DNA from 4 places in the Sodalis sp. RH20 genome. Region 3 is predicted to be linked to each of the others. Evidence: predicted binding sites of a transcription regulator. Region 3 holds the regulator's gene; each other region holds the start of a gene.
The links. Region 3 encodes Fur, which represses iron uptake genes when iron is present. Its sites were predicted from a motif close to ATAATAATGAGAACNACTATCAA; they were not measured.

Region 1 (7,849 bases), 2.1 Mb from region 3:
GCTGGCGGTGGAGCCGCAGACCTCGATGGCGGAAAAGCAGAACGGCCTGCATGTGGTGTATTCATTTTCCGCCAACCAGGACTGGTTTCCCTTTGCGTTCTCCAGCCTGACCACGACCCAGGACTACATCGACAAGAACCCCGCGCAGGCGCAGGGCGTGGTGACCGCCTTTGAAATGGCGTCGCGCTTTATTTACAGCAATACCGACCGGGCGGTGGAGATTGCCGCCAAATACTTCCCCAATGTGCCCAAGGATCTGGTGCGCACCGCGGTGCTGCGCGAAATCGACGCCAAGGGCTATCCGGAGAATGTGCTGGTCTCGCAAAAAGCGTGGGACAACAATATGAACATTGCCCTGTATGCCAAAAACATCAAGGCCTATCCCTCGGCCGCCACGTCCTACGACAGCAATGTGAATACCGAACTGGCCGGCAAAGCCAAGCAGGCGGTAGATGCCATGGGTAAACAGTAGGAGCGGGGCCATGAATGATGAAATCGCCGCGCGTTTGGCGCTGATTAACCTTTATACCCCGGCGGATGCCGCGCTATTACTCCCATTGCTTGGCGACTGCGCGCAGCGGGCCGCCGGCGTGGCCGCCTACGGCGCGCGCCATTTCCCGCCGGCCCTGTTGCCGGCCACCGCGTGGGTCTCGCCGCTGCATCCGCCGACGGCGATGGCCGTGGAGGAGGGCTGATGGACGACCTGTTAGCGTTTTCCATGGGCGAAGCCGGACGCCGGGTGCGAGCCCGGCAGTTCAGCTTCCCGGAGCTGCTGGAGGCCTGCCTGGCACGCGAAGCCGCCACCCGCGATCTGAATGCGTTTAACGCGCTTTATCGCGATCAGGCACGCAACGTGGCGCAGGCCAGCCAGACGCTGCTGGAGCAGGGCTACGATCTCGGTCCCCTCCAGGGGATGCCGATCGCCATTAAAGCCAATATCGCCCTGGCGGGGCAGGAGATGCACGCCGGCAGCCGGATACTGGCCGGATCGCTGGCGCAGCGCGATGCCGGGGTCGTGCGGCGGTTAAAACGGGCCGGCGCGATTATCATCGGCAGCACCAATATGCATGAATTCGCCTGGGGCGGCACGACGGATAATCCCCATTACGGCCCCAGCGGCAACGCCTGGGATGGCAACCGCATACCAGCCGGCTCAAGCGGTGGATCGGGCGTGGCGGCGGCGGTGCGCAGCGCGCTGGGCGCGCTGGGCACCGATACCGGCGGGTCCATCCGGCTGCCCGCCGCCATGAATGGCGTTACCGGGTTGCGCCCGGGCGTGGGACGGATCGCCACCGACGGCATTTTCCCGCTGGCCGCCAGTCTCGACACCGTCGGGCCGCTGGCCGGCTATGCCGAAGACTGCGCGCTGATGTTCAGTGCGCTGACCGGCGATACCGTACCCGCCGCCTTACCCGATCTGCACGGCCTGCGCATTGGCCTGCTGGGGGAGTATAGCGAGAAAGTACAGCCGGACGTGGCGCGCGCCTATCATGATTTGACGGACTGGTTCCGCGCCGCCGGGGGCCGCTGCGAAACCCTGTCGTTCAGCGGACTGGAGCAGGCGGTTAATGCCCTGGTGTTAATCAATCTGGCCGAGCCGGCCGCGCTGCATGCACCGTGGCTGGCGGACCGGGCCGGGGAGTACGGGGAAGATGTCCGCCTGCTGTTGCAGGCCGGCCTGGGCATCAGCGCGGTGGAGTATTTGCAGGCGCAGCGCTATCGCACCGCATTACGACAGCAAATGGTGGAAAAATTCAACCAAGTGGACGTGATACTGGCACCCACGCTGCCGTTTACCGCGCCGTTGAAAGGCCAGACGCAGGTACGCATCGGCGATGATGATGAGAGCGTGCTCACCGGCAATATGCGCTTTAACGCGCTTGCCAGCCTGGCCGCGCTGCCCGCCCTGAACCTTCCCGCCGGTTTTGACAGTGCGGGCTTACCCATCGGCATGCAGCTGATTGGCCCGGATGGCGGCGAACAGCGACTGATGGGCATCGCCGCCTGTTTCCAGCGGGAAAGCGACTACCACCGGCGCACGCCGGTTATGGTCAACCGTTGAAAAAACTGCTGTTCCAGGATGTGCTGATTCTGCTGGTGGTAGCATCGGGCTGGGCGTTCAACGTGATCGCCATGAAATTCGGCCTGATGGAACTGCCGCCTCTGCTGATGTTGTTGGTTCGCTTTATGATTGTGGCGGCAGTACTGGTGCCGTTCAATCCAATACGGTGGCAACAGGTCCCGCTACTGTGTTTATTGGCATTTACCTTTGGTTTTGTTCACTTTTCACTGCTGCTGCTCGGTATGCGCTATACCGATGCCGGCAGCGCGGCCGTGCTGGTACAGATGGGGACCCCGATGGCGATGGCGCTGGCGGCGGTATGGCTGAAGGAAAGGCTCACATTGCGGCAGATAATCGGTGTTTGCGGCGCTGTGGCGGGCGTGGTGGTGCTCTCCGGCAGCCCCGCGCTGAATTCATGGCATGGGCCGGCTTTGCTGCTGTTAAGCGCCGGCGGGTGGGCCGTGACCACTATTGTGATTAAGCGATCGCCGCCGATCCCGCCGCTGGCGATGACCGGCTGGCTGTCGCTGTTTGCCATTCCCCTGGTTTCACTTTGTTCCTTCCTAACGGAGCATCACCAATTGACGCTGTTCCTGGCGGCGGGCTGGCGGGGTTGGCTTGGGATAATCTACAGCGCGCTGGGTTCGTCGCTGATATCCTATTCGCTCTGGTACGGGTTATTGAAAAAGTATCCGGTAAACCAAATCCTTCCCTGGTCGCTACTCAGCCCGGCGCTGGCGGTGTTGTTGGGGGCGGCGATACTGGGCGAAAAACTGGATCAGGGCAAGCTGCTGGGCGCCGTACTGGTTGTCGGCAGCATTTTCATCGCGGTGATGAATCCGGGACGATACGGCCGAGGAATCCCCATATCCGCGGAACGTCGCCGGCGTTAAAAAAAGTCTCCGGCTGAATACCGCCGAACCGCGCGGCTTCCACCGCCGTACAGGGCCGCCCGACGGTGAAATGAAGCCGGCCGCTAAAGCAGACGGTAGCGATAAAAGGGGTGCGGCCACGGCCCGGTTTAGCGTCGGGTGACATTCATTTGCGGTGTCAGAATGCGTTACGAAACACCTGATTGGGTTGGTAAAATCATTGTGCTTTTCAAAAAATAATGATTATTATTCTCATATAAAGATCGGGACGCCATGACGTTCCGGCTCTTGCTGCTTCTTGATGCAATGTGAAACCCCTTTTAGCTGCCTGGCGCTGGCCCGGCGGCAACCTCAATTCATTGAAATGGAGATAGTATGGACGTGATAACGACCACCGGCGGACGGCCGGGGCCACGCGCGGCGTATGCGCTGCTGCTGGCTGGCGCGCTGTTGTTTACCCTGGCCCAGGAGGCCTGGGCGGCACAGGAGCCGCTGCGCAAACCCGTCGGCAAAGGCGCTTACGAGATGGCGTACAGCACGCAAGGCGACGCGCTTTACCTGGCCACCTCGCAAAGCCGCAAGCTGGACAAAGGCGGGGTGGTATATCGCCTCGACCCCGCCACGCTTGATATCACCCAGATTATCCACAACGATATCAAACCCTTCGGCGCCGCCATCAATACCAAGACCGATACCCTATACTTCGGCAACACCGTCGACGGCGCGGTCACCGCCATCGACGCCAAAACCGGCGCGGTAACAGGCCGGCTGGTGCTGGATGGGCGCCAGCGTTCTGACACCGTCAAACCGCTGGCGCCGCGTGAGCTGGTGGTGGACCAGGAGACCAATACCCTTTATATCGCCGGACTGGGTGAGTCCAGCGTGATATGGGTGGTGGACGGCGCTACCCTGACCCTGCGCGCCACCCTGGACGATATCGGCAAAATGGGCACCGGGCTGGCGCTGGACGCGGCGGCAAAACGCCTGTACGTGACCAATGCCGACAACGAACTGCTGTCCATCGACACCGTCACCAACAACGTGGTGCTGCGCAAAAAGCTCGATGAAACCGCGACGGAACACTTTTTCCTCAACCTCAGCCTGGACCCGGCGACGCACCGCGCGTTTATCACCGATTCCAAACAGCCGCAGGTGCTGGTGGCGGATACCCGCAACGGTAATATCCTGGCGAAAATCGGCGTGCCGGCATCGCTGGCGGTGCTGTTTAACCCGGCGCGCAACGAAGTCTATGTAACCCACCGCCAGGCGGGGCAGGTGAGCGTGATCGACGCCAAGACCTATAACGTGCTGCGCACCATCGCTACCCCGGTGCATCCGAATAGCCTGGCTCTGTCGCCCGACGGCCAAACGCTGTATGTCAGCGTAAAGCAGGCTTCCAGCCGCCAGCAGGAAGCCACCAGCCCGGATGACGTGATGCGTATCGCGCTGCAGTAATATCCGGCAGGGCGCGACGGCGTCCTGCCTGACCCTTTCCGATATGCCGCCCGCCCCGGAACTGGACGTGCCGGAGGCACGGCGCAAGCGGGGCATTTCCGCTGCGGGTTGCCCAACGGCGGTGGCAGGCTCTGGGCGCTTACCCGATTACTGCTGATATTCTCCAACAACCGGCTTTGCATTCCCCATTCAAGACGTCGCAGAAAGCGCGCCTGGCTCACGCACTGGTATGCTCAGAAAACCACCGTTCTTCACATTAAGGAGAAAATGTGAAGAATTCCCGCATTCATATACAATGATAACGATTCTTATTACTATTCGTATTCTCTTGGGAAAATATAAATTGCAATAGGATCATAATAAATGTGTGTAACTAAAAATTTCACTATGGGACCGCTCGCCATTTTATTCACCGCCATTTTCAGCAGCGGCGCCGGCGCCGAAACGACGGGGGAAACCGACAGCGAGGACGTGATGGTCGTCAAGGCCACGGCCGAAGAGGAGCTGAAACAGCAGCCCGGCGTATCCATTATTACCGCGGACGACATTAAAAAAGAACCGCCGGTAAATGACCTGTCGGATATCATCCGCAAAATGCCCGGCGTCAACTTGACCGGCAACAGCGCCTCGGGCAGCCGCGGCAACAACCGCCAAATCGATATCCGCGGCATGGGGCCGGAAAATACGCTGATCCTGATAGACGGCAAACCGGTCACGTCGCGTAATGCGGTGCGCTACAGCTGGCGCGGGGAGCGCGATACCCGCGGCGATACCAACTGGGTGCCGGTGGAGATGGTCGAGCGGATCGAAGTGTTGAGAGGGCCTGCGGCCGCGCGCTACGGTTCCGGCGCTGCGGGCGGCGTGGTGAATATTATCACCAAGCGGCCGACCAACGATTGGCACGGGTCGTTATCCCTGTATACCAACCAGCCGGAGGATGATAAGGAAGGCGCCACCAAACGGGCCAATTTCAGCCTGAGCGGTCCGCTGATCGACGATGTGCTGACCATGCGATTGTACGGCAATATCAATAAAACCGACGCCGACAGCCCCGATATCAATACCCAGCAAAATGGCTCCTATGCCGCCGGCCGCGAAGGGGTGCGCAACAAGGACATCAACACGCTGCTATCATGGAAAATCGATCCCCGGCAAAGCATGGACTTCGAATACGGCTACAGCCGCCAGGGCAATATCTACACCGGCGATACCCAGTACAGCAATGGTAACGTCAGCAGCCTGGTGCCGACGCTGTATGGCGAGGAAACCAACCGCATGTACCGCCAGAATTATGGCGTGACCCATAACGGCGTCTGGGACTGGGGCCAGTCCCGCACCGGCTTCTATTATGAAAAAACCAATAATACGCGCCTGATGGAGGGGTCGACGGGACGCGTAGAAGGCATGATCAATAGCGACACCTTCTCCACCAGCCGGCTGGAGAACTACAAAGCCAATACGGAGCTGAATATCCCGCTGAAGTTATTGGTGGATCAAACCGCTACCCTTGGCGCCGAATGGAACCGCGAAGAGCTGAACGACCCGGCATCGATGCATGCCACCAGCCAGACCAATGCGAACATCGGCGGTGTATCGGGCAATCCCGCGCTGCGCAGCAGTAAAAATAGCGCGGAATTAAGCGCGCTCTATTTTGAAGATAATATCGAAGCCCTGCCAGGCACCGACCTTATCCCCGGACTGCGTTTCGATTATCACAGCAAGTTCGGCGCCAATTGGAGCCCCAGCCTGAATATGTCCCAGGAGCTCGGCGATTTTTTCAAGCTCAAGGCGGGCATCGCCCGGGTGTTTAAGGCGCCTAATCTGTATCAATCAAGCGAAGGGTATTTATTGCGCACCAATGGCAACGGCTGCCCGGCGGGGGTCGCCACCGGCGCCTGCTACCTGCTCGGCAACGATGACTTAAACCCGGAAATCAGTATCAACAAAGAGATCGGCCTGGAATTTACTGCCAACGGCTATGACGCCGGCATCACTTATTTCCGTAACGATTACCGTAATAAAATCGTGGCCGGCACCGATGTTATCGGCACCGCGTCGGACGGCGGCAATATCCTGCGCTGGGAAAATGGCGGCAAGGCGCTGGTGGAAGGGCTGGAGGCTAATCTGGCGATACCGGTGCTGCCCGATACGCTGAACTGGCGTACCAATGCCACTTATATGATCACCTCCGAGAATAAGGAAACCGGCAATCCGCTATCGGTGATTCCCAAATACACCATCAATACCCTGCTGGACTGGCAGGTTAACGATAAATTGTCCGCCAATGCGGCCTGGACCATGTACGGCCGGCAGAAACCGCGTGAATACGCGGACATACGCAACGAAGTCGGCTCGCTGTCCAGCAAAGAACTGGGTGCTTATTCCGTGCTGGGCGTCGGCCTGAATTACGATGTGACAAAAAATGTCCGGGTCAATGTCGGTATCAGCAATCTGCTGGATAAACGCATTTATCGTGAAAACGAAGGCGCATTAACATATAACGAACCAGGACGAGCCTATTATGCCGGCTTAACCACGTCGTTCTGACGGATATTGCGCCGCCGGAAAGCAGAGAACCCTGGCGGCGGTGAAAAAACGGGGATGGCCGGCAGGTCACTGCCTGATCCCTTCAATTGAAATAAGCACGTCCACCTGCTGCGAGGCCGGACCCAGATCCGTGGTGATATTAAAATCTTTTAGCGCCAGGGTTCCTTCAGCTTCGAAACCCGCGCGATAGCCGCCCCAGGGATCGTTGCCCTGGCCGACCAATTTGGCTTCCAGGGTAATGGGTTTGGTCACGCCGTTTAACGTCAGGTTGCCGGTGATATCCCATTCATCGCCGTCTTTTTTCACCTGCGTGGAGGCGAAGGTGGCCTGGGGATGTTGTGCTACGTTGAGGAACTCCGCGCTCCTGAGATGTTTATCGCGTTCCGCATGATTGGTATCGACGCTTGCGGTGTTAATCACCACGTTCACCTTGCTGGCGGCGGGATTATCAGCGTCGAATGTGAAGCCGCCGTCAAAATCCCTAAAACCGCCGTAGAGCCAGCTGTAGCCAAGATGTTTGATCTTGAATTGAATAAAAGCATGCTGGCCCTGTTTATCAATTTTATACTCCGCCGCAACGGCTATGCCCGAGGCGAAAAATAACGCGACCGTCGCCAGGCCCAGGCTAGTCTTTTTCAGCATGGTGTTTTTCCTTATATTGCGCAGGTTGATGAAGGTGATACCCAAGCATCCGCTTAAGCGTGATGTCGCCATCGATAAAATGATGTTTTAACGCGGCCAGGCCGTGCAATACCGACAGGATCACCACGCACCACGCCAGGTACAAATGGATGTCGCCCGCTAAATCGGCTTGCCCCGCCAGGCCGCTCAGGGTGGCCGGAACGGAAAACCAGCCGAATACATTTATCGGCTGCCCGTCCGCGGTGGAAATCAAATACCCGCTGGTAAGCAG
Region 2 (7,849 bases), 2.8 Mb from region 3:
TATTGAGGTATTGGCTTGGTTTGAAGTTTGGGGGGTATTCTTGAAAGTGGTGGGTCGTGCAGGATGACTCGGCCGCTGGCCTCGCCCTTCGGGTCGTCGCCTGGCGGCAACGCTGTCTCGCTGCGCTCGACTCGAACCTGCGCAGGTTCAAATCCGCACGACACGCGAAATATTGAGGTATTGGCTTGGTTTGAAGTTTGGGGGGTATTCTTGAAAGTGGTGGGTCGTGCAGGATTCGAACCTGCGACCAATTGATTAAAAGTCAACTGCTCTACCAACTGAGCTAACGACCCACTTAAAAGGACAGAAATGGTGGGTGATGACGGGATCGAACCGCCGACCCTCTCCTTGTAAGGGAGATGCTCTCCCAGCTGAGCTAATCACCCATTTCTGTAAACGAACATCAAAACAATACCGACTTAAGAAGTGGTGGGTGATGACGGGATCGAACCGCCGACCCTCTCCTTGTAAGGGAGATGCTCTCCCAGCTGAGCTAATCACCCACTTCTTACCGCGTATTACTTCTATTTCTCACAGCGGAGCCACTTAGAAAATTAAGTGGTGGGTGATGACGGGATCGAACCGCCGACCCTCTCCTTGTAAGGGAGATGCTCTCCCAGCTGAGCTAATCACCCCGCCGTGTGGAGTCGCATTATAGGGATACTGCCAAGTGAGTCAACGATTTTTGAAAGTAAAAAGTGTGTTCGTCGTAAAATTAGTCAAGATGAACGGGTTTGCGCCTTTAATCTCTGCAAAAGGAGCAGCAAAAGTGGAACAGCGTTGAGGAATCGGGCTGGAGTGGTAGAATATTGTCCACTTTTTATAACCGGCCGGGAGCATTGCTCCCGACTGTCAGCCATGCGTAATAAGGCAGTGTTCCTGATGAAAATTAAAACCCGTTTTGCGCCCAGCCCCACCGGCTATCTTCATGTCGGCGGCGCCCGTACCGCTTTATATTCATGGCTGTTTGCCCGTAGCCAGGGCGGGGAGTTCGTGCTGCGTATCGAGGATACCGATCTTGAGCGCTCCACCCAGGAAGCTATCAACGCCATTATGGACGGAATGAACTGGCTGAACCTGGATTGGGATGAAGGTCCTTACTACCAGACCAAACGTTTCGACCGTTATAACGCGGTGATCGACGACATGCTGGTGCAGGGCACCGCCTATAAATGCTATTGCTCCAGGGAGCGCCTGGAAGCCCTGCGCGAGCAGCAAATGGCCAACGGCGAGAAACCGCGTTACGACGGCCGCTGCCGCCACAGCCATGAACAGCATGACGATGCCGAGCCTTGCGTGGTGCGTTTCGCCAATCCCCAGGACGGCTCGGTTATCTTTAATGATAATATTCGCGGCCCGATTGAATTTAGCAACCAAGAGCTTGACGACCTGATTATCCGCCGTACCGACGGCTCGCCCACCTATAATTTCTGCGTGGTGATTGACGACTGGGATATGGCAATCACCCATGTTATCCGCGGTGAGGATCATATCAACAACACGCCGCGCCAGATCAATATTCTCAAGGCCCTGGGCGCGCCGGTGCCCGAATATGCCCACGTCTCGATGATCCTGGGCGACGACGGCAAGAAGCTGTCCAAACGCCACGGCGCGGTGGGCGTAATGCAGTACCGCGACGACGGTTTTCTGCCTGAGGCCCTGCTGAATTACCTGGTGCGCCTGGGCTGGTCCCATGGTGATCAGGAAATTTTCTCCATCGAAGAAATGAAGCGGCTGTTTACCCTGGACGATATCAGCAAATCGGCCAGCGCCTTTAACACCGAAAAGCTGCTGTGGCTTAATCACCACTACATTAATCATCTGCCGCCGGAATACGTCGCCACCCACCTGGTATGGCATATGGAACAAGCGGGCATTGATACCCGCAATGGGCCGCAACTGGCGGAGCTGGTGACATTACTCGGCGATCGCTGCAAGACCCTGAAAGAAATGGCGGCCTCATGCCATTATTTCTATGAGGATTTCGAGCAGTTCGATGCCGACGCGGCCAAAAAACATCTGCGCCTGGTGGCCCGCGAGCCGTTGGTGCTGGCGCGCGCCAAACTGGCCGCCCTGACGTCGTGGTCGCCTGAACACGTGCATAACGCTATCGAGGAGACGGCGGCGGAGCTCAACGTGGGCATGGGCAAGGTAGGGATGCCGCTGCGCGTGGCGGTCACCGGCGCGGGCCAGTCGCCGGCGCTGGATGTCACCGTCCATGCCGTCGGACAGTCACGTTCGTTGGCCCGTATCGATAAGGCGCTGGACTATATCGCCCAGCGCGCCGGATAAACCGTTCGTTATCGAGGATTTGACGGCTTTTTCAGCGTTTGATGCGTTAATTTCAATTAGCCGTTGACACTGTTTGCCGGGTTTCATATCATGCGCCCCGTCCACCAGACATGATGTGTCGGGTACGGGGCTATAGCTCAGCTGGGAGAGCGCTTGCATGGCATGCAAGAGGTCAGCGGTTCGATCCCGCTTAGCTCCACCAATCACCTCGATTGGCCTGATATGATGATGTTTTACGACGGTGTTCGTGTTACCCAGGAAGTACGTTGGGGCTATAGCTCAGCTGGGAGAGCGCTTGCATGGCATGCAAGAGGTCAGCGGTTCGATCCCGCTTAGCTCCACCACATTAAAAAAACCGGCTTCTGGCCGGTTTTTTGTTTTTATATCTTGTGCGTGCATGCCTGGCGCCGCCTCGATTTATCGCGTCAATCCTATAAAAAAGGCCGGGTTTCCCCGGCCCCAACCGCACCGTCGTTATGACGGCAAGATGGACGGCGGTTTAAATTACCAAACCGGTGATGGCGGCGGACAGCAGGCTGACCAGCGTCGAGCCGTACACCAGCTTCAGGCCGAAGCGGGATACCACGTTGCCCTGGTGTTCGTTAAGGCCTTTAATCGCGCCGGCCACGATGCCGATGGATGAAAAGTTGGCAAACGACACCAGGAATACCGACAGGATGCCGACGGAATGCGCGGACAGTTGGCCGGCAACCTTTTGCAAATCCATCATGGCGACAAACTCATTGGAGACCAGCTTGGTGGCCATGATGCTGCCGACCCGCAGCGCCTCGTCGCCCTGGATGCCGATGACCCGGGCAAAGGGATAAAATATATACCCCAGTATGCCCTGGAAGCTGATGCCGAACACCAGGCTGAACAAGGCGTTTATGGCGGCGATAATGGCAATGAAGCCAATCAGCATGGCCGCGACGATAATGGCCACCCGGAAGCCCGCCAGGATATATTCACCCAGCATTTCGAAAAAGCTCTGTCCTTCATGCAGATTACTCATCTGCAGCTCTTCTTCCTTGCCGACCTGGTAAGGATTGATCAATGACAGCACAATAAAGGTGCTGAACATATTCAATACCAGCGCGGCCACCACATAGCGCGGTTCCAGCATGGTCATATAGGCGCCGACGATGGACATCGATACCGTCGACATCGCCGTGGCCGCCATGGTGTACATCCGGCGTTCGGACATCTTGCCCAGGATATCCTTATAGGCGATGAAGTTTTCCGATTGCCCCAGGATCAGCGAACTGACGGCATTAAACGACTCCAGCTTGCCCATACCGTTAATTTTCGACAGCAGGGTACCGATGATGCGGATAATAAAAGGGAGCACCCGGATATGCTGCAAAATACCTATCAGGGCCGAGATAAATACAATCGGACATAACACATTCAGGAAAAAGAATGCCAGGCCCTGTTTATTCATATTACCGAAAACAAATCCTGTCCCTTCGGCGGCAAATCCTAGCAACTTATCAAACAGCGCCGAGAATCCCTGCACAAAACCCAATCCAATCTGCGAGTTGAGGAAAAAATAAGCAAGCAGGACTTCAATGACTAATAGTTGAACAATAAAGCGCAGCCTGATTTTTTTACGATCGTGGCTGACCAATAACGCCAGGATTGCCACTACGGCAAGAGCGAGGACAAAATGAAAAATCCGGGACATAGTTGCTCCAGTTATGAGGCAGGCAATAATTTGCCGCTCATTCTATGTAACGGTCGAACTAAAAACGAGTTATAAGTTGCAAATATATAAAAATCCTCTAGCAGAAGATGAGGATAGCGAGGCGGTCACAGATAAGTCGCGAAAAAAGTTAAATTTATATCCAATTATGTTAATAGTGTGCTAATGTAATTTAGTAACCCATTGGCGCTTCTAAGCCGGTCCAATTAGGGATGAAACTGTCATTAGGCTGGGTTTTGCCCCCTTTATGCTCATCATCATCGTCATCTATCGCAGAGATAACCCGAAACGTCCTAAATGCGCTTGATAATTATTATCGTTTGGATAGGATGAAGCTAATTCGATGGATCATAAGGGTCACTGATATGCTGAATAGCCGAACTGCGGACGGTGTCAATCGCGCATCACGCAAGGTAAAGCTCTCATTGCTTGGCCCGGCGTTTATCGCGGCGATTGGCTATATCGACCCCGGTAATTTCGCCACCAATATCCAGGCGGGCGCCAGCTTCGGGTACCGATTGCTCTGGGTGGTGGTGTGGGCCAACTTTATGGCCATGCTCATCCAGCTGTTGTCGGCAAAGCTGGGTATCGCCACCGGCAAGAACCTGGCGGAGCATATCCGCGATCGCTTCCCGCGCCCGGCGGTGTGGGCCTACTGGATACAAGCTGAAATCATTGCCATGGCCACCGATTTGGCGGAATTCGTCGGCGCGGCCATCGGTTTTAAAATGCTGCTGGGCTGCTCGCTGCTGCAAGGCGCAATCATTACCGGCATCGCCACATTCTTGATCCTCATGTTGCAACAGCGGGGTCAAAAACCACTGGAATTGGTCATTGGCGGGCTGCTGCTGTTTGTCGCCGCCGCCTATATCGCGGAGCTGTTTTTTTCGCAACCGAATATGGCGGAACTGGGTAAAGGCATGCTGCTGCCCAGCCTGCCGAACGGCGACGCGGTTTTCCTGGCCGCCGGGGTGCTGGGCGCCACCATTATGCCGCATGTGATTTACCTGCATTCTTCCTTGACGCAAAACGGACTGCACGGCAACCGCGCCCAACGCTACTCCTCGACTAAACTGGATGTGGCCATCGCCATGACCACCGCCGGTTTTGTCAATCTGGCCATGATGGCCACCGCGGCGGCGGCATTTCACTTCAGCGGGCATACCGGCATCGCCGATCTGGATGAGGCCTACCTGACCTTGGCGCCGCTGCTGAACCATACGGCGGCGACGGTATTCGGTTTAAGCCTGGTGGCGGCGGGCCTGTCCTCCACCGTGGTGGGCACCATGGCCGGGCAGGTGGTGATGCAGGGATTTGTGCGCTTTCACATACCGCTGCTGGTAAGGCGGGTGGTCACGATGCTGCCGTCCTTTGTGGTTATCATGATGGGGCTGGACCCGACCCGTATCCTGGTATTAAGCCAGGTCCTGCTCAGCTTCGGCATTGCGCTGGCGCTGGTGCCGCTGCTGACCTTTACCGGCAACCGCGTCCTGATGGGCGACATGGTGAATTCGCGTCTGATCCAGACGTTGGGGTGGGTTATCGTGGCGGTGGTGGTAACGCTGAATGGCTATTTGATGGTGGGCACCGCGTTCGGCCTGTAACCGGACTTTATCTTCTCCGGCTATCCGATACGCCACCCTACCGCAGGGGCCGCACCCGGCGCGTTAAGGGCAATGCGTGTCTATGGGGTTGGTCGGGCGCGGTTTATGCGCCCGACCGAGGCTCCGTGGCACGCCGGGCCCGCCAATACCGGGCGGAAATTGCGGGCCGGCGCGGCCTTATGCCAGTATCGCTTCGATACGCGCCAATTCGTCGGCGCTGAATTCGCGATTGGCCAGCATCCCCACCGCGTCGTCTATCTGCGAGGTTTTGCTGGCGCCAATCAGCACCGACGTTACCCGATCGCCGCGCAGCACCCAGGCCAGAGACATTTGCGCCAGCTTCTGGCCGCGTTCCAGGGCAATATCGTTCAGGCGCCGTACCTTATCCATTTTCTGCGCGGTAAGCTGTTCCGGCGTCAGGGTCAGACCCGGTCTGGCCGCCCGCGAATCCTGTGGTATGCCGTTCAGGTAGCGGTCCGTCAGCTGACCGCCGGCCAGCGGCGAAAAGGCTATCGACCCCACGCCGTTCTCAGCCAGCACATCAAGCAGTTCCGGTTCCACCCACCGTTCAAACATGGAATATTTGGGTTGATGAATCACGCAGGGGGTGCCGAGGTCGTTTAATAGCGCCAACGCCTGCCTGGCGAGCGCGGCGGGGTAGTTGGACAGGCCGATGTAGAGCGCCTTGCCCTGGCGTACCAGCAGATCCAGCGCGCTCATGGTTTCGGCAAGCGGCGTAGCGGGGTCCGGACGATGATGATAAAAGATATCCACGTAGTCCAGGCCCAGACGGCGCAGGCTCTGATCCAGGCTGGACACCAGATATTTTTTCGAGCCCCAGTCGCCGTAAGGCCCGGGCCACATGGTATAGCCCGCCTTGGTGGAAATAATCAGCTCGTCACGGTAGGGGAGCAAATCCTCGCGCAGCAACCGGCCGAAATTGGCTTCGGCGGATCCCGGGGGCGGCCCGTAGTTATTGGCCAGGTCAAAATGGGTAATGCCTAAGTCAAAGGCGCGGCGCACCATGGCGCGGCTGTTTTCCAGCAACGTGACGTCGCCGAAATTATGCCACAGGCCGAGCGACACCGCCGGCAGTTGAAGACCGCTATTACCGCAGCGACGATATAACATATCGTCGTAACGCGTTGGATTGGCCAGATAAACCATAAAGTATCCTTTTATCATTACTATCACGGTAGGAATCGGTCACCGCTTAATTCGCCGGGCAAGCGACGGCATAGGCTTACCGGCAACGGTGGATTATCCTGGTCGGATAATATATTGCGCTTTGCATCAGTTAAGCGATAAATTCCATTAAAAATAACTCAGACTACTGACAAACAAACGTGCGCGAGCTTGTCGCGGGTGTGATGGGCAAGCACCGTTTTATCATCAAACTCAGTTAAAAATAACCCTTCCCTGACAAACAATACAAGCGCTACGGGTGCCGCGGCATTGACCCGGCCGAAGACGCACGAGGATCACACAGTGAAAACACTAGGACTGTTAGGCGGCATGAGCTGGGAATCCACTTTACCTTATTACCGCTTGATTAACCAAGGCATTAGCGGCGCATTGGGCGGGTTGCATTCGGCGGATCTGGTGCTGTACAGCGTCGATTTCGCCCAAATCGCCCGCATGCAGGCCGAGGGTGATTGGCAACGGGCGGGCGATCTGCTGGCGGCCAAAGCGGTATTGCTGCAAAAAGCCGGTGCCGAGGCCATCGTCCTTTGCACTAACACCATGCATAAGGTGGCGGACACCATTGAATGGGCCTGTCCACTGCCGCTGTTGCATATCGCCGATGCCACCGCCCGGGAAATCAATGCCCGTGGCCTGCGGCGGGTCGGGCTATTGGGCACCCGCTTTACCATGCAGCAGGATTTTTATCGCCGGCGGTTCGAGCATCCGCACGGCATCGAAATCACCGTTCCGGGCGCTGCGGAAATGGACGCGATTCATAACATCATTTTCGAGGAGTTATGCCTGGGCAAGATCCGCGATGAATCGCGCCACACCTTCCGGCGCATTATTGCTTCGCTGGAGAGCCAGGGCATCGAGGGACTGATCCTCGGCTGCACCGAAATCGGCCTGCTGATCGGCGAAGACGACGCAACGGTGCCGCTGTTCGACACCACCACCCTCCACGCCGCCGCCGCGGTGGCCTTTGCCCTGGGATAAAGGCGAATCCGAAAGCAAACTCAATTTATAGCATTGGCCAATATAACTGGTATTATTATTATATTAATAA
Region 3 (7,849 bases):
GCGTAGTCATGCGCCGCGCCGTGATACCATCGCGCCAGCGCCACGCCTGAACAGGCGGTTTCCAGGCAGCCTGTATTACCGCAGCCGCAGCGCGCGCCGTCATCGCCCAGGGGAATGTGCCCCAGTTCGCCGGCCACGCCATGCGCGCCGACATAAGGCGCGCCGTTGAGCCAAATGGCAAACCCGAACCCGGTGCCAAGATAACATCCCAGCACCAGCTTATCCCCCAGGCGCTGCTCGCTCACGTCATAAAACAGCTGCAGGTTTACGTCACGCTCAAAGGCCACCGGGCATTGCAGGCGCCGCTCCAGTTCTGCCGCCAGATCCACAAATTCGCGGGTGGCGCAGGGCAGGTTGGGCGTGGACATGATGGTTTTCCTGTCCCGGGCTATGGACGCGGGAAAGCCAATCATCACTGCGGCGACCCCGGCGCCGCGCTGGACGAGAAAGCGGCCGATAAAAGCCGACAATCCTTCCGCCAGGCCGCTTTCCACTACCGGCAGAGTGCGCTCTTTCGCCGTGACCAGTACCTGGCCATCGGGCGATAACAAACAGATGCGGATATGGGTGGCGCCCATATCCACGCCGACTATCACCAACCGCCTGTTTTTCATCTTAGCTGGCCTCTTTCCGCGCGTCCTGGATTTGGTCGGTCATCATTTTCCACGCCTGGTGGATATCCGGCGCATTATTAAACAGGCCGGAAGAACCGACGATAAAGACATCCGCGCCCGCCGCGATCAGCGAACGGTAGGTGCGCTGGTTGCATGAACCGTCAATTTCAATTTCATACCGCAAACCGTGGCTCTCGCGGTATGCCTTGAGCTGGCCTATTTTTTCCAGCATTTCGGTGATAAACGGCTGGCCGGCAAAACCGGGATCGACGGTCATGACGGTAATTTTGTCCGCCAGATGGATATAATATTTCATCATCTCCACCGACGATTCAGGATTGAGTATCAATCCCACGCCCAATCCCAGGGACCTGATCTTCTCAATAAGCCGAAAGGCCTGGCCGGACAAGGTTTCCGGATGAAGGGTAATCATGCCGGCGCCCGCCTTCGCCAGGCTGTCGATATAATCTTCCGGATGGGTGACCATTAAATGGCAATCCAGGGGCTTACTGGCGAGGCGCTTGACCTGCTCGACAAAAAACGGCGACAGCGTCAGATTGGGCACAAAATGCCCGTCCATGATATCGATATGGATATAATCCGCATGACGATCGATAAATTCAATTTGCTCTTTAAACTTTAATAAATCCATGCACATTAAAGAAGGGGATATCTTCATATCGGTTACCTATTTACTGATAAGTCGATCTAAAGCCACGGCGGCGATAATCAATCCCCCCATGACAACTAATTGGTAATACGTTTGCACCTGAAGAATATTAAGGCCATTGTTAATCGTGCCAATAATTAAACCACCAATTACCACCGAGAATATTCGTCCCTTGCCGCCAAAAAAACTGGTGCCGCCGATAATGGCGCTGGCGATGGCATAGGTCTCAAAGCCAATGCCGGCCAAAGGCTCGGCCGCGCCCAAGCGCGCGGTGGATACCACGCCGGCGAGCCCGGCGCAGATGCCGGAAATAATAAACACTACCAGCATATGGAATTTAACGTCGATACCGGAAAAAAATGCCGAATTTTTGTTGCCGCCCAGGGCGTAAATATTTCTGCCAAGCCGGGTGCGCGCGGTAATAAACCACAGGATAACCGCAATGATCAAAGCAAAAATCACCGGTACCGGAATACCCAGCACGCTGCCGGCAAAGAAGTTAACAAAGCCGAATGAGAAGCCGTACACCGAGTTGGCATCGGAAATGACCAGGGTGATGCCGCGAAAAATAGCGTTGGTGCCGAGGGTAATAATAAAGGGATGCAGGCCGGTCCAGTTAACCAGGCAACCGTTGATGGCGCCCAATAGCCCGCCGACCACCACCCCGCCAATCAGCGCGGCGGAGACCGGGTCAAGACCCGCCAGCATCAGCTTGGCGGTCACCATGCCCGACAAGGCCAGGATAGCCCCCACCGACAGGTCGATGCCCGCCACCAGGATGGCGAAAAACTCGCCCATGCCGATCAAGACCGTTACCGAACTCTGTACCAGGATCTGGGTAATATTGTTGGTTTTCAGAAAATATTCACTGGATATAGAGCCGAATATGGCAACAATAATCGCCAGGATAAAAAACGTGCCGTACTGATCCCAGAATTTTTGGAAGTTAAAGGTGGCCTTCTCCATTTTTATTTCCCTCAGCTTTGTGGCAGAGCCCACGTCATAATATCTTCTTCCCCGATACTCTCATTATTGTCAAGAATATGGGCTAATGTCCCTTCGCAAAATATTGCGATACGGTCGCATACGGTAATGATTTCCGGCAGTTCGGATGACACCATCAATATGGTTTTTCCCGTGGCGGCCAATGTGCGCATCACCTTATAAATTTCCGCCTTGGCCCCGACATCAATGCCGCGGGTAGGTTCGTCAAAAATAATAACCTCCGGCTCGCAGCAGAGCCATTTTGATATCAATACCTTTTGTTGGTTGCCGCCGGATAACTCAGTGATATTTTGGTCCACCGAACTGCATTTCAGCGATAGCAGCCGCCGCTGCGTTTCCGCCAGCTGCCTTTCCTTATCCGGATTAAATAATCCCAGAGCACCTTTATAGCCGCCATCCTTAAGGCTTTTGCTGATGGCGATATTCTGCGCAATGGAAAAATTATCAAAAAAGCCGTTTTCACGCCGACTTTCGGTGATATATCCCATGCCCTTCTTCAGGGCGTCCAGCGGCGAAGAGGGCGTGATATCGACGTTATGCAGCATCACCTTGCCGCTGCTTTTCGGTTCCACGCCGAAGATGCAGTTCATGAATTCGGTGCGTCCCGACCCCACCAGTCCGGCAAAGCCCATGATTTCGCCCTTTTTTACCTGGAAGGAGACGTGCTTGACCCGGCGTTTATCCCGGCTGGTGATATTCTCCACCGCAAAGATGATATCGGCGTCCCCCGTGTCGCCGCCAACCTTCTCCTTAAGGGAGCGAAAGCGGTTTTGCAGCTCGCGTCCGACCATCAGCCGGACAATATCATCGTTGGTCACCTGTCCCATCTGCCCGGACGCGACGCTGCTGCCGTCCTTTAGCACCGTATAGCGGTTGCAGATGCGGCGTATTTCGTTAAGCTTATGCGAAATATAGACAATCGCCGTGCCGTCCTGGCGCAGCTGGTTCATGATCAGGAACAGGTAATCCACTTCGTTATAGGTCAGGGAAGAGGTCGGCTCGTCCATGATGATCACCCTGGCGTCCAGCATCAGGGTCTTGGCGATTTCCAGCATTTGCTTTTGGCTGATGGACAGGTTGCCGACCTTCTCGTCAAGCCGTATTTTCAGCCCCACGCGCAGCAGCATAATAGCCGCTTTGGTACGCATGTCGTGCCAGTCCACCACGTTTACGCCGAACACTTTTTTTACCGGCAGACGACCGATAAATAAATTCTCCAACACGGTTAATTCATCGATAACGCTTAATTCCTGGTAAATTATTCCAATGCCCAATCTGGCAGCGACTTTATGATCAAGCTTCGCGTACTCAACATTATTAATTATTATTTTCCCCGCAGTCGGTTCGTAAATACCGGAAAGTATTTTCATCAAGGTTGATTTGCCGGCGCCGTTTTCACCTAATAAAGCATGTATCTCATTAGGGTATATTTCCAGGTCAACTGATTGCAACGCCTGGACGGGACCAAAGGATTTGGCGATCCCCTCCATTTTAATATATGGAGTGCTCATATTACTCTCCGGATTAATGACAAGACGGCGGGAATAGGCGGTCTTGCGGCACCTGGACTATTTGGTGACTAATATAGAATCGACGGTTTCAATTTTCGGCTGGGCATCAAGCGCAATCAGCTTGCCCGCTTTCACCGTATTCACCAGGATGGCCAGGCCGTTGGCGCCGATTTCCGCCGGATTCTGGGCCACGGTGGCGGTCATCATGCCCTGGGCGACCATCTTGCGCGCCTCGGGAATACCGTCGGTGCCGACCACCAGGATCTTGCCGGTCTGTCCCGCGTTGGCCACCGCCTGCGCCACGCCCATCGCCATGGTATCGTTGGCGCAATAGAAGGCCTTCAACTGGGGATGACGTTGCAGCACATTGGTCGCCACGTCCAGGGCCTTGATGCGATCCCAATCCGCCGGCTGGCTGGCCACCAGCTTGATATGGCTGTTGGCCTTGAACTCCGCGGTCGCGCCGTTGCGCCGCGCCTCGCCCGAGGCGTTGCCGGCCTTGCCTTCGATAATGGCCACTTCGCCGCCCTGGGCGCCCAAGCTATCGATAATAAATTTGGCGCCTTTCGCGCCGACCGCGACATTATCGGTGGTGATAAAGGCTTCGACGTTGCCCTTGGCCTTGGCCAGGCTGGCTAAATCGATTTTTTCGTCGAGGTTAACCAGGTGAATCCCTTTCTGATAAGCCTTGGCGACGGGAATCACCAGATTCACCGCCGATAAAGGCGCAAAGGCGATGCCTTTATAATTCTTATTGGTTAAATCCTCGAATAATTGTAATTGCGATTGGAAGTCGCCTTCCGACGGTGACGCGAATATATCCACCGTCACGCCGAGATCCTGGGCCTTTTTCTCAATGCCTTGTTTCATCTCTACCCAGAAAGGGTTGGATAATGTTTTAAGAACAACGGCGTAATCGGCTGCCGCGTGGACCACGGTGGACAACATCAGTCCACAGGCGGCGCCACCGGCCAATTTAAGAAATTTATTCATTATTCTATCTCCAAAAGAGAATTATTTATAATCACGCTTCAGGTACTTGGTAATGGAACTCGTTTTTTCCAGGTTTTTATTCGCCAGCTCGATATCCTGCCGCGCTACCGAGACATAAAACGCATCCAGCAGCGTAAGCTGCAAAATACGGGCCGAAGCGTTTCTGCCTAATAACGGCGTTTCCGGCGCCGGTGAACAAATATTAAAATCAGCCAGCTGGGCTATGGGGGAATTGCTGCTATGGGTAATACAAATGATCTTGGCCCCATTATCCTTGGCAATCGACACCACCCGTTTCAGATCGCTGGTGCGGCCCGAATGGGATACCACCAACGCCACATCGCCCGGTTGCAACAGGGAGGCCGACATCATCATCAAATGCGCGTCCAGGTAGGCATTGCAACGCAAGCCGATTTTCAGGAATTTATGCTGCACGTCCGCGCAAATGGAATTAGAGCCGCCGACGCCGTACAGCTCGCGCTGATGGCCGGCAAAAAAGCATTGGGCCGCCTGCTGGATGACGTTGGCGTCGACTATCGCCTGGCCTTCGACAATGGTGCGTACGGTCAGGTTAAACACTTTGTTGACCACATCCTCCGGGCTGTCGGTGGGCGAGAGTTCGGCGGTGATATCATGGTCGGCATGATCGAAATACTCGACGATGGCGCTGCGCAGCTGGCGAAAGCCGCTGAAACCGAGAATTTTCGACACCTTGACAATCATGGCTTCCGACAGGCCCAGACTCAGGGCCACCTCTTTGATCCCCGAGACGTCGGTGAGGTTGCCGGGAGATAAAAACCACTCCACTATCCGGCTTTCGTTTTCAGTCATGCCTTCTTGTTTAATACGAATATAAGGAGCAATGCCTATGCCGCGCGGCATATCGTTTTGCAGTTCCGCATCATTCATCTGGACTATCTCTGGTGATTAACATTGCCTGTCACTATATCACCATGGCGAAAGTTTAAAATCTGCTGCGAACTTCACGTTTTTTATTAATTTATAAATTAACTTTTTGTGTAAAAATCGAGTCATCGATCCGGGTTAATTTCAGGAAGGTATTTTTGGCTATATTAATTCAATAAAATCATATAATTAAAATGTATCTTTTGTTGTCGCTTACTGCTGACAGCGAAAAATAGCTTTATCATCAGATTCACAGAATAATTTACCCGGTGAAAAAATCGCAATAAAAACGCTGTCGTTTCAATGGATTACGCAAATTAGCCCAAAATAGCGTCCCAGGGCCTCTATTTATTCTTTATTTATTTTTATTTTCTGTGAAGTTTTCTGGAGTTTGCCGGCGGTGAGCACGGCGGTGATTGGCGGATACGACGCTTGTCGACGCGCTTCGGGAAGGAAACGTTACCAGGGAAGGGGACGGGCGGCGTTTAGCCTCATTGAAAAAAAATCGTTGCAGGGTGAGAAAGCGGCGCGATAACAGCCGCTTTGGAGAAACGGACCGCGCCGCGGTTATTCTTTTACGCCGTTGAGCATATCGGCGTGATCGTGCAGCGTTTCGTCTTCGCGGCAGTTGCCGATTTCACAATGCCCATACAGATATAAGCTATGGTTGGTCAGCTTGATATTGTGCCTTTTGGCAATATCACGCTGGCGCGCTTCGATGAACTCGTCGCGAAATTCGATAACCTTGCCGCAGTCCAGACAGATCAGGTGGTCATGATGATACTGTTGCGTCAGTTCAAAAACGGATTTGCCGCCTTCAAAATTGTGGCGGGTTACGATACCGGCGTCGTCAAATTGGTTTAGCACGCGATATACCGTGGCCAGGCCGATTTCCTCACCCATATCGATCAGTTTTTTGTACAGATCTTCCGCACTGACGTGATGGCATTCCGGATCTTGCAACACTTCCAGAATCTTCAGTCTGGGAAGGGTGACTTTCAGGCCGGCCTTCTTCAATGCAATATTATTGTCAGTCATGCGGGTTTAGTCCTGTTACTTTGATAATCTGATTGTAGGCTAACTTAGCCTATAACATCGGTCGGCCCGAAAAATGTGACGCCGTCTCATTATAAGACTGCCTGTCCAAAATGAAAACCGCGCCTTGTTAACAACTATAGCCCGTTTCAGGGGGCGAATTCTGCAACATTTTGCTAAAAAGGGTGGAACCGCTGCGCTATTGTACCGCGTTGTGGATAAAAGTTAAAAACTTGTATCTATTAATTTGAAAGGATTTAGTTATCAGTGAGGTTGGCGGCGCCGTCCCGACGCCATGACGGCAACCGATTCCCTTGCCGGGCGCCGCGGCGGCGGCACCCTCCCGCACGGCTTGACTTTAGCTGAGCTGCAATTCAGCGCTGATTTGCTTCACCCAGCCGTCCACGCGTTCATTGGTCAGCTCGGGCTGGCGGTCTTCGTCAATGGCCAGGCCGATGAAGTGATTGTCGTCCGCCAGTCCTTTCGACGCTTCGAAATGGTAGCCGGCGGTGGGCCAGTGACCGACGATGGTCGCGCCGTTGGGCTCGATAATGTCGCGAATGGTGCCCATGGCGTCACAGAAATATTCGGCGTAATCCTCCTGATCGCCACAGCCGAACAGCGCCACTTTTTTGCCGGAGAAATCTATTTCTTCCAGGGTGGGGAAAAAATCATCCCAGTCACATTGCGCTTCGCCGTAATACCAGGTCGGGATGCCGAGCAGCAGGGTGTCGAACCGCGCCAGGTCTTCTTTACTGCTTTTGGCAATGTCATGAACTTCGGCAACATCCGCACCCAGTTGCTTCTGAATCATTTTGGCAATATTTTCGGTATTGCCGGTGTCACTGCCAAAAAAAATGCCTACAGTTGCCATGAATTTGAAAACCTCTTAAATATTATGGATATGTTCCGTAACAGAATCAGCGATGCTCTGCGGCAATCATAGCAGACCCTAATGCGGGGAGAAACTCGCCGGCCGGGTTTTGTCGCAAATTTGCCCCGTTCGCGGCCTTGGGCCCTGGACGGGATGGCGCTTTACCGGGCCGGCAAGTTTACTCCGGATGCGGATCCGCGCCTTGTTGCCGTTCAAGCTCGGCCAGTAAAATCAATTCGAT
Region 4 (7,849 bases), 920 kb from region 3:
TGCGGCGGTGCCCCTGGGCGCGGCGATAGGCGCGTTTACCAGCGGCCGCGTCGCCGCCACGGCGCGGCCGGGAAGAATGCTGCTGCTTACCGCCGTCATGGCGTTTATCTGCGTCGCGGCATGCAGCCTGATGCCGTGCTACGCGCTGGCGCTGCTGTGTCTGGCGGGCTTTGGTTATTTCAGCGCCATCAACTCGCTGCTGCAATATGCATTGATACAACAGCTGACGCCGGATCATCTGCTGGGCCGCATCAACGGCCTGTGGACCGCGCAGAACGTCACCGGCGACGCGCTGGGGGCGCTGGTATTGGGGGGGTTGGGCACCCTGATGCCGCCGGGGCTGGCCGCCGCGGCGTTCGGCCTGGCGGCGGCCCTGGCGGGGCTACTGCCGGCGCTGGCGCTGCGGGGCCTGCGCGCCGTGGATATGGCGCGGCATCGGGATCAGGGCCGGCCGGCGGATGAAATCCCGCCCGCCGGCCGCAGTGAGCCATAACCGCCATGAATCCCCGCCCGGCCGGGAATGGCCGCGGCATGACGCGGTTAGCCACGCGGCAGGATGGGGAAAGATCACGGCTTGGCGAACAGCTGTTCCAGGCGGGCCAGCACATTGCTGGCGCTGTAGTAATCAAGGCGGAAGGTGTCGTTGCCAAGGGCGTAGACCCGGCGGTTTTGCACCGCCGGCAGATGCGCCAGGAACGGATTGGCCAAGAGCAACCGGGCGCTGGCGTCATCGCCGGCAAACAGCAGAAAGGTTTGCCCGTTCAGGCCGGCGGCCAGGTTTTCGCCGGACAGCTGGACGATGTCCTTGCGCACGCCCATGCTTCGGCCGCCGACGGGGGTGGCGGGCGGTTCGACCAGCGTAAAGCCCAGCTGGCGCAGCAGCTGGCCCTGCGGCGAATCGGCGGTCCACAGGTTGGCGGCTTTGCCGTCCGGCTGGTATACCAGGGCGGATACCGGCTGCGGCGGCAGCGCCAGATGCTGTTTCAGCGCCTGCCGGCGGGCGTCGAAGCGGGCGATGACCTCCGCGGCCTGCGCTTCATGGCCGGTGGCTTGTCCCAGCTCCCGGGCCAGGTCCTGCCAGCTTTTATCGTCATAATTGACCACCAGGGTCGGCGCCAGCGGCGACAACTGATCGTAAAGGCGCAGGGCCGAATCGCCGCCGGTGGCGGCGATAATAATCAAATCGGGATTCTGGCCGGCGATGGCCTCGGCATCCGGCTCGCCGATGTACAGGCGTTTGACGCCGCGCTGCCGGGCGACATCGCTCCACTGGCGAAAAAAGCCCTGTTCGTCCGCGACCCGGTTATTCGGCGTGGTGGCGCCGCTGGCTATCACCGGCGCCCCGATGGCCAATAGCGAGCCGGTAAGGGTGACGCTTGTGGATACGATGCGCTGCGGCATGTGATCCAGGGTAATGGCGCCATGCGCGCCCGCCACCTGCCGCGGCCAGCCGTTCTCAGCGGCGCGCGGGGACGCGGCCGCCAGCAGTAAGGGCAGGGCCATCAGGGCGAGCCAATTGCAGGCGGATCGGTGCCGGGACAATAGAGTGATCATGTCTGGTATTCCTGGGGTAGGGGCTGGTTTTGTCCGCCTTATGATGACAAAAAACGGGCAATCAAATCCACCCTTGCGCGGGTGAGGCAGTGTTTACGTTCATTGACACGGCAGATTCTACGACGTAGTTTATGTGCTATCAATACAAATGATAATTATTATTATTGTGTTTATCATTTGATAATAGCGGAGATCGTCACGTGGAATTTTCATTGTTTCGACAGACAACACCAGGCGACGCGGATGCCCTTATAAACGGATTTTTTTTCATGTCGCCTTATCGCAGCTTCGTTACCCAGGGTCGTTTCTGCGCCATCAGCGCGCCCGCGGGCAGGGGTGATCAGCCCGATGGCGTGTTTCAGCGGGAGCTGCGCCACGCCTTCCGGCGCGCCAGAAACGCCGGCATTGAACGGCCGCTGGTGGTGGGCGCCATTCCCTTCGATGCCGACCGGCCCGCGGCGCTGTTTATCCCGCAGCGCAGCCAGGGGTTCGATCGCGAGATGTTTTTGCAAAGCCGGAATGTGCCCGCCGAACCCTTGCCGCAGGTAACCGGCAAAATCGAGCGACCGCCGGAGCGCGACTTTAAACACATGGTGGCGCGGGCGGTGGAGGCCACCGGCCAGCAACGGCTGAGTAAAGTGGTGCTCGCGCGCCTGCTGGATATCACCACCCGGGAACCGGTGAATACCGCGGCCCTGATGCGGCGCATCGCGGCCCAAAATCCCGCCAGTTACAATTTCCATGTTCCCCTCGACAACGGCGCCCTGCTGGGCGCCAGCCCGGAGCTGCTGCTGCGCAAGACCGGCAACCGGTTTTACTCCACGCCGCTGGCGGGTTCCGCCCGGCGCGACGCCGAGCCGGGCCGTGACGCCGCCGCCGGCCGCCAATTGCTGGATTCAGTCAAGGACCGCTATGAGCATCAGCTGGTTATCGACCAGATGCGCGAAGTGCTGGCGCCCTACAGCGCGGGTTTAAACGTGCCGCCCGTACCCGGCCTGGTCAATACGCCCACCCTTTGGCATCTGGCCACCGCCATCGACGGCGAGGTGGCGGACCCCGCCGTCAACGCCCTGGCGCTGGCCTGCCTGCTGCATCCCACGCCCGCGCTGTGCGGCGCCCCCACCGATCGCGCGCGGCGCTTAATCCAGACCCTGGAGCCCTTCGACCGCGATCTGTTCGGCGGCATGGTGGGCTGGTGCGACGAGGAGGGCAATGGCGAATGGGTGGTAACCATCCGCTGCGCCAGGGTGGCGGGCAACCAGGTGCGGCTGTTCGCCGGCGCCGGCATCGTGCCCGCCTCCCTCCCCGACGCGGAGTGGCGCGAAACCGGCGTCAAGCTCGATACCATGCTGAGCGCGTTTGGATTGCATTAACAGGAGAGATGATGAGCATTGTATTTAACCGTTGGCCGGATGAGTTCGCGGCCCGCTACCGCGCCAGGGGATACTGGCTGGACTTACCCCTGACCGATATTATCGACCGCCGTAAAGACAGCGGCGCGCTGGCGGTGGCCTGCGGCGAGCGCCGCCTGAGCTACCGGGATGTCAACACCTTGTCCGACCGGCTGGCCGCGGCCCTTGCCCGGCGCGGGCTGGCGGCGGGGGATACCGCGCTGGTGCAGCTGGGCAACGTGGCGGAATTTTACCTGGTGCTGTTCGCCCTGCTGAAAATCGGCGTGGCGCCGGTAAATGCCCTGTTCAGCCACCAGCGCAGCGAACTTACCGCCTATGCGCTGCAAATCAGGCCGGCGCTGCTGATTGCCGACCGGCAGCATGGGCTGTTCAGCGATAATGGCTTTATCGATGAACTGCGGCGGCAGCATTCGTCGCTGCGGGTGGTGGCGATGCGCGGCGACGACGCGCCGCAAACAAGTTTACAGGCATTATTCGACGAAGCGCCGGGCGCGTTCACCGCCGCCCCGTCGCCCGCCGACGAGGTGGCCTTTTTCCAGCTGTCCGGCGGCAGCACCGGCACGCCGAAGCTGATTCCGCGCACCCATAACGACTACTACTACAGTATTCGCGCCAGCGTGGACATCTGCCGTTTCGATGAGGATACCCGCTACCTGTGCGCGCTGCCCGCGGCCCATAACTACCCGCTGAGCTCGCCGGGCGCGCTGGGCGTGTTTTACGGCGGCGGCAGCGTGGTACTGGCCAGCGATCCGAGCGCCAACGTCTGTTTCCCGCTGATAGCGCAACATCGGATCACCGTCACCGGGCTGGTGCCGCCCGCCGTGACGCTGTGGCTGCAGGCGATGGAACAATGGGGCGACAGCGGGCAGTTGGCCAGCCTGCAATTATTGCAGGTCGGCGGCGCCAAGCTTGGCGAGGCCCTGGCCGCGCGCATTCCGGCGGAGCTGGGCTGCCGGCTGCAGCAGGTGTTCGGCATGGCCGAAGGGCTGGTGAACTACACCCGGCTGGACGATGACGACGAACATATCTTTACCACCCAGGGCCGTCCGATATCGCCGGATGATGAAGTCTGGGTGGCCGACGGGCAGGGCAATCCGCTGCCGCCGGGCCGCGTGGGACGCCTGATGACGCGCGGGCCTTATACGTTTCGCGGTTATTACCAAAGCCCGGAGCACAACGCCGCGGCGTTTGACGCCGACGGGTTTTATTGTTCCGGCGATTTAATCGAGCTGACGGACGACGGCTACCTGAAAGTACAGGGACGCGAAAAAGATCAGATCAACCGCGGCGGGGAAAAGATTGCCGCCGAAGAAGTCGAGAACCTGTTGCTGCGCCATCCGCACGTGGTGAATGCGGCCCTGGTATCCATGACCGATGCGCTGATGGGGGAAAAGAGCTGCGCCTATATTGTCGTTACGCAGGAGATCAAACCGGTGGCGCTGCGCCGCCATTTGCGCCAGCTGGGGGTGGCGGAATTTAAACTGCCCGACCGTTTTGAACGGGTGGACGCATTGCCCCTTACGCCGGTGGGCAAGGTCGATAAAAAACGACTGCGCCTGCTGATCGACGCCGCCACCGCCACCCCCGCCACAGGAGAAAAATAAATGGCCATCCCGAAACTGGTTTCCTATGCCATGCCCACTCCGGCGGAACTGCCCGCCAATAAGGTCAACTGGGCCTTTGAGCCGCAGCGCGCGGCGCTGCTTATCCATGATATGCAGGACTATTTCCTTAACTTTTGGGGCGGGGACAGCGCGCTGGTCAGCCGGCTGGTGGAGAATATCGCCGCCCTGCGCCGCTACTGTAAATCGCAGGGCATCCCGGTGTTTTATACCGCCCAACCGGCGCGGCAGAGCGAGGAAGATCGCGGGCTGTTAAACGATATGTGGGGGCCGGGGTTAAACCAGTATCCCGAACAGCAGGCGGTCATCGCCGCCCTCGCGCCCGACGCCGATGACCAGGTCCTGGTCAAATGGCGTTACAGCGCCTTTCACCGCGCCCCGCTGGCGGATATGCTGGCCGAGCGCGGCCGCAACCAGCTTATTATCTGCGGCGTTTATGCGCATATCGGCTGCCTGATGACCGCCGCCGATGCGTTTATGCGCAATATCAAACCGTTGCTGGTGGCGGACGCCCTGGCCGATTTTACCCGCGACGACCATCTGATGGCCCTGCGTTATGCCGCCGGCCGCTGCGGGCGCGTGCTGATGACCGCCGATTTGTTGCCGGCGCCCATCAGCAAGGCGCACCTGCGCGCGCTGATCCTGCCGATGCTCGACGACGACTGCGGTGATTTGGGCGATGATGACAACCTGATCGACTACGGCCTGGATTCGGTGCGCATCATGACGCTGGCCACCCGCTGGCGGCAGGCGCGCGCGGGGCTGGATTTTGTCGCGCTGGCGCGGAACCCGACCCTTAACGGCTGGTGGCAATTACTGGCGCCGGAGCATAACGTATGACTATCAGCCTGGATTTCAGCGGTAAGCGCGTTTGGGTGACCGGCGCCGGCCAGGGCATCGGCTACCAGACCGCGCTGGCGTTCAGCGAGGCCGGAGCCGACGTGGTCGGACTGGACCGGCGCTTTGCCGGCGACGGCTACCCGTTTCGCACGCAATTGCTGGATATCACCGATGCCCCCCAGGTCGGACGGGTGTGCGGGGCGCTGCTTGAGGAAAACCCACGGCTGGATGTCCTGGTCAACGGCGCCGGCATCCTGCGCACGGGGGCCACCGATAGCCTGGACCTCCAGGACTGGCAAGACTGCATGGCGGTCAACGCCGGCGGCGCGTTTAACCTTTTTCACCATACCCTGCCGGTATTTCGCCGCCAGCGGGCAGGCGTCATCGTCAGCATCGCCTCCAACGCCGCCCACGTGCCGCGCGTGGGCATGTCCGCCTACTGCGCCTCGAAAGCGGCGCTGAGAAGCCTGTGCATGACCGTCGGGCTGGAAATGGCGCCGTTCGGGGTGCGCTGCAACCTGGTGTCGCCCGGCTCGACCGATACGCCGATGCAGCGCGGCCTGTGGCAAAGCGCGGATGCGGAACAGCGGACCATTGCCGGGTTTCCCGGGCAATTCAAGCTGGGCATTCCGCTGGGGAAAATCGCCCGGCCGCGCGAGATTGCCGACGCGGTGCTGTTCCTGGCCTCGGAACATGCCGGCCATATTACCTTGCAGGATATCGTCATCGACGGCGGCGCGACGCTTGCCGCCTGATGCCGTTACGGCCCGCCGGGCGCTAATGCCGGCGGACGTGTTTCATCGCCGGCCGGCCTGCTTCAGTGCCAGCCCAGCCGGTTGCTCAATACTAGTGCATGGCGTTTCACCGCCGCGATAATATCCTCGCGCCGCTCGGCAAAACGGCTGGAAAGGGCCGCCACATTCAGCGCGGCCACGGTTTCCCCCTTGGCGTTCAGCACCGGCGCCGCCACCCCCGAACCGCCAATATCCATCTCCTGATCCGAGACCGCGAAGCCGTCCCGGCGGGCCTTGGCGATATGCTGGCGGATAAGATCGCGGTCCACCAGGGTATGCCGGGTGTATTGCACGATGCGTTCATGGGCGAGGTAACGCTCGATCTGGCCGTCGTCCCGGGCGGCCAGCAGGGCGCGCCCCATGGCGGTGCAATAAGACGGCAGGCAACTGCCCAGCGGCGACTCGTAACGCACCGGTTGGGTGCCGCTGCAACGCTCCAGGGTTTTCAGCCGGCAATCGTGGTTCAGCACCCCGAGCATGATGGTTTCGCCGCAGCCGTCGCGCAGTTCGCGCATCACCGGCCCGGCCAGTTCAATCAGCCTGGCCTCCGGCCCGCAGATCCAGCCCGGGCCGTTGCGGTACGTGTCGCTCAGCGTATACCGATCCGCCTCGCCGCGCACCGCATAGCCGCGCGCCACCAGGGTCGCCAGCAGGTTATGGGTGCTGCTTTTCGGGTAGCCCAACTCGTCCACCACCTCTTTCAGGGCGAGCGGTTTTTCCGCCTGCGCCAGCAGTTCGAGTACTTCCAATACGCGCACCGCGCTTTTGACTTCGTTCATGTATGTGAACCCTATTCTTGTTGCTGAACTTATTTTTACTGTGTTAGAACTCGGAACACAATCTTTTCCTGATACGGGATCCGCGATGAACCAAACAGCGCCGCTGGACCAGATAGCCATCGAGCTTGTCCGCAACGCCTTCCATTCCATCTGCGATGAAATGGCCGAGTCGCTGGTGCGTTCCAGCCACTCGCCGAATATCAAGGAGCGGCGCGACTGCTCATGCAGCGTCTATGACGTGGCCGGCGATATCGCCGTGCAGGCGGAGCATATTCCCATCCATCTCGGTGTGATGGCGGGGGCGCTGCGCCATATCCTGGCGGCGTTCCCGGCGGCGGAGATGGCGCCGGGAGACGTGTTCCTGGTCAACGATCCGTATTATGGCGCCAATCACCTGCCGGATTTTATCGTCGCGGGGCCCTTGTTCGCCGGCGGCCGGATGGTCGGCTTCGGCGCCAGCATGGCGCACCATACCGACGTGGGCGGCCTGACGCCGCGCAGCATGCCCGCCACCGCCACCGAGATCTTCCATGAGGGCCTGCGCATCCCGCCGGTGAAGCTGGCGGCCGCCGGCCTGGTGGATAACAATATCCTGACCATTATCGCCGCCAACTCGCGCCTGCCCGACGAGCGCATGGCGGATCTCGGCGCGCAAATCGCCACCATCCGCGTCGCCCAGAGCCGCATTGACGAACTGGCGCGCCGCTATGATACCGATCAGCTGCGTTACGCCCTGGCCGAGATTATCCGCCGGTCGGAGGCGGCGACCCGCGCCTGTATCGCCGCGCTGCCCGACGAGGTTTGGTACGGCGCGGCGGCGGCGGATTTCGGCGGCGAGATGATCCCGC

Region 1: ACL2XM_RS05135 (TonB-dependent siderophore receptor) is a predicted target of Fur. The motif match lies at 4,685-4,707, and genes of this name have one in related genera.
Region 2: ACL2XM_RS02275 (Nramp family divalent metal transporter) is a predicted target of Fur. The motif match lies at 4,298-4,320, and genes of this name have one in related genera.
Region 4: ACL2XM_RS19040 (isochorismate synthase) is a predicted target of Fur. The motif match lies at 1,697-1,719, and genes of this name have one in related genera.

Annotation. Positions count from the first base shown of each region.
Region 1 covers NZ_CP178733.1:1,109,410-1,117,258, forward strand. The annotation lists gene ACL2XM_RS05110 (ABC transporter substrate-binding protein) at 1-472, shown strand, start outside; gene ACL2XM_RS05115 (hypothetical protein) at 483-695, shown strand; gene ACL2XM_RS05120 (amidase) at 695-2,062, shown strand; gene ACL2XM_RS05125 (DMT family transporter) at 2,068-2,955, shown strand; gene ACL2XM_RS05130 (YncE family protein) at 3,310-4,389, shown strand; gene ACL2XM_RS05135 (TonB-dependent siderophore receptor) at 4,753-6,936, shown strand; gene ACL2XM_RS05140 (YceI family protein) at 7,003-7,575, opposite strand; gene ACL2XM_RS05145 (cytochrome b) at 7,562-7,849, opposite strand, start outside.
Region 2 covers NZ_CP178733.1:469,228-477,076, forward strand. The annotation lists RNA gene ACL2XM_RS02225 (RtT sRNA) at 1-3, opposite strand, end outside; RNA gene ACL2XM_RS02230 (RtT sRNA) at 48-173, opposite strand; tRNA gene ACL2XM_RS02235 (tRNA-Lys) at 218-293, opposite strand; tRNA gene ACL2XM_RS02240 (tRNA-Val) at 311-386, opposite strand; tRNA gene ACL2XM_RS02245 (tRNA-Val) at 428-503, opposite strand; tRNA gene ACL2XM_RS02250 (tRNA-Val) at 560-635, opposite strand; gene gltX (glutamate--tRNA ligase) at 883-2,292, shown strand; tRNA gene ACL2XM_RS02260 (tRNA-Ala) at 2,419-2,494, shown strand; tRNA gene ACL2XM_RS02265 (tRNA-Ala) at 2,561-2,636, shown strand; gene ACL2XM_RS02270 (NupC/NupG family nucleoside CNT transporter) at 2,792-3,976, opposite strand; gene ACL2XM_RS02275 (Nramp family divalent metal transporter) at 4,360-5,598, shown strand; gene mgrA (L-glyceraldehyde 3-phosphate reductase) at 5,776-6,765, opposite strand; gene ACL2XM_RS02285 (aspartate/glutamate racemase family protein) at 7,087-7,779, shown strand.
Region 3 covers NZ_CP178733.1:3,219,854-3,227,702, reverse strand. The annotation lists gene alsK (allose kinase) at 1-614, opposite strand, end outside; gene alsE (D-allulose 6-phosphate 3-epimerase) at 616-1,293, opposite strand; gene alsC (D-allose ABC transporter permease) at 1,303-2,250, opposite strand; gene alsA (D-allose ABC transporter ATP-binding protein AlsA) at 2,262-3,800, opposite strand; gene alsB (D-allose transporter substrate-binding protein) at 3,858-4,793, opposite strand; gene alsR (transcriptional repressor AlsR) at 4,815-5,702, opposite strand; gene fur (ferric iron uptake transcriptional regulator) at 6,267-6,737, opposite strand; gene fldA (flavodoxin FldA) at 7,093-7,608, opposite strand; gene ybfE (LexA regulated protein) at 7,787-7,849, opposite strand, start outside.
Region 4 covers NZ_CP178733.1:4,141,678-4,149,526, reverse strand. The annotation lists gene entS (enterobactin transporter EntS) at 1-493, shown strand, start outside; gene fepB (Fe2+-enterobactin ABC transporter substrate-binding protein) at 568-1,503, opposite strand; gene ACL2XM_RS19040 (isochorismate synthase) at 1,755-2,927, shown strand; gene ACL2XM_RS19035 ((2,3-dihydroxybenzoyl)adenylate synthase) at 2,939-4,570, shown strand; gene ACL2XM_RS19030 (isochorismatase family protein) at 4,571-5,428, shown strand; gene dhbA (2,3-dihydro-2,3-dihydroxybenzoate dehydrogenase) at 5,425-6,183, shown strand; gene ACL2XM_RS19020 (IclR family transcriptional regulator) at 6,246-7,001, opposite strand; gene ACL2XM_RS19015 (hydantoinase B/oxoprolinase family protein) at 7,087-7,849, shown strand, end outside.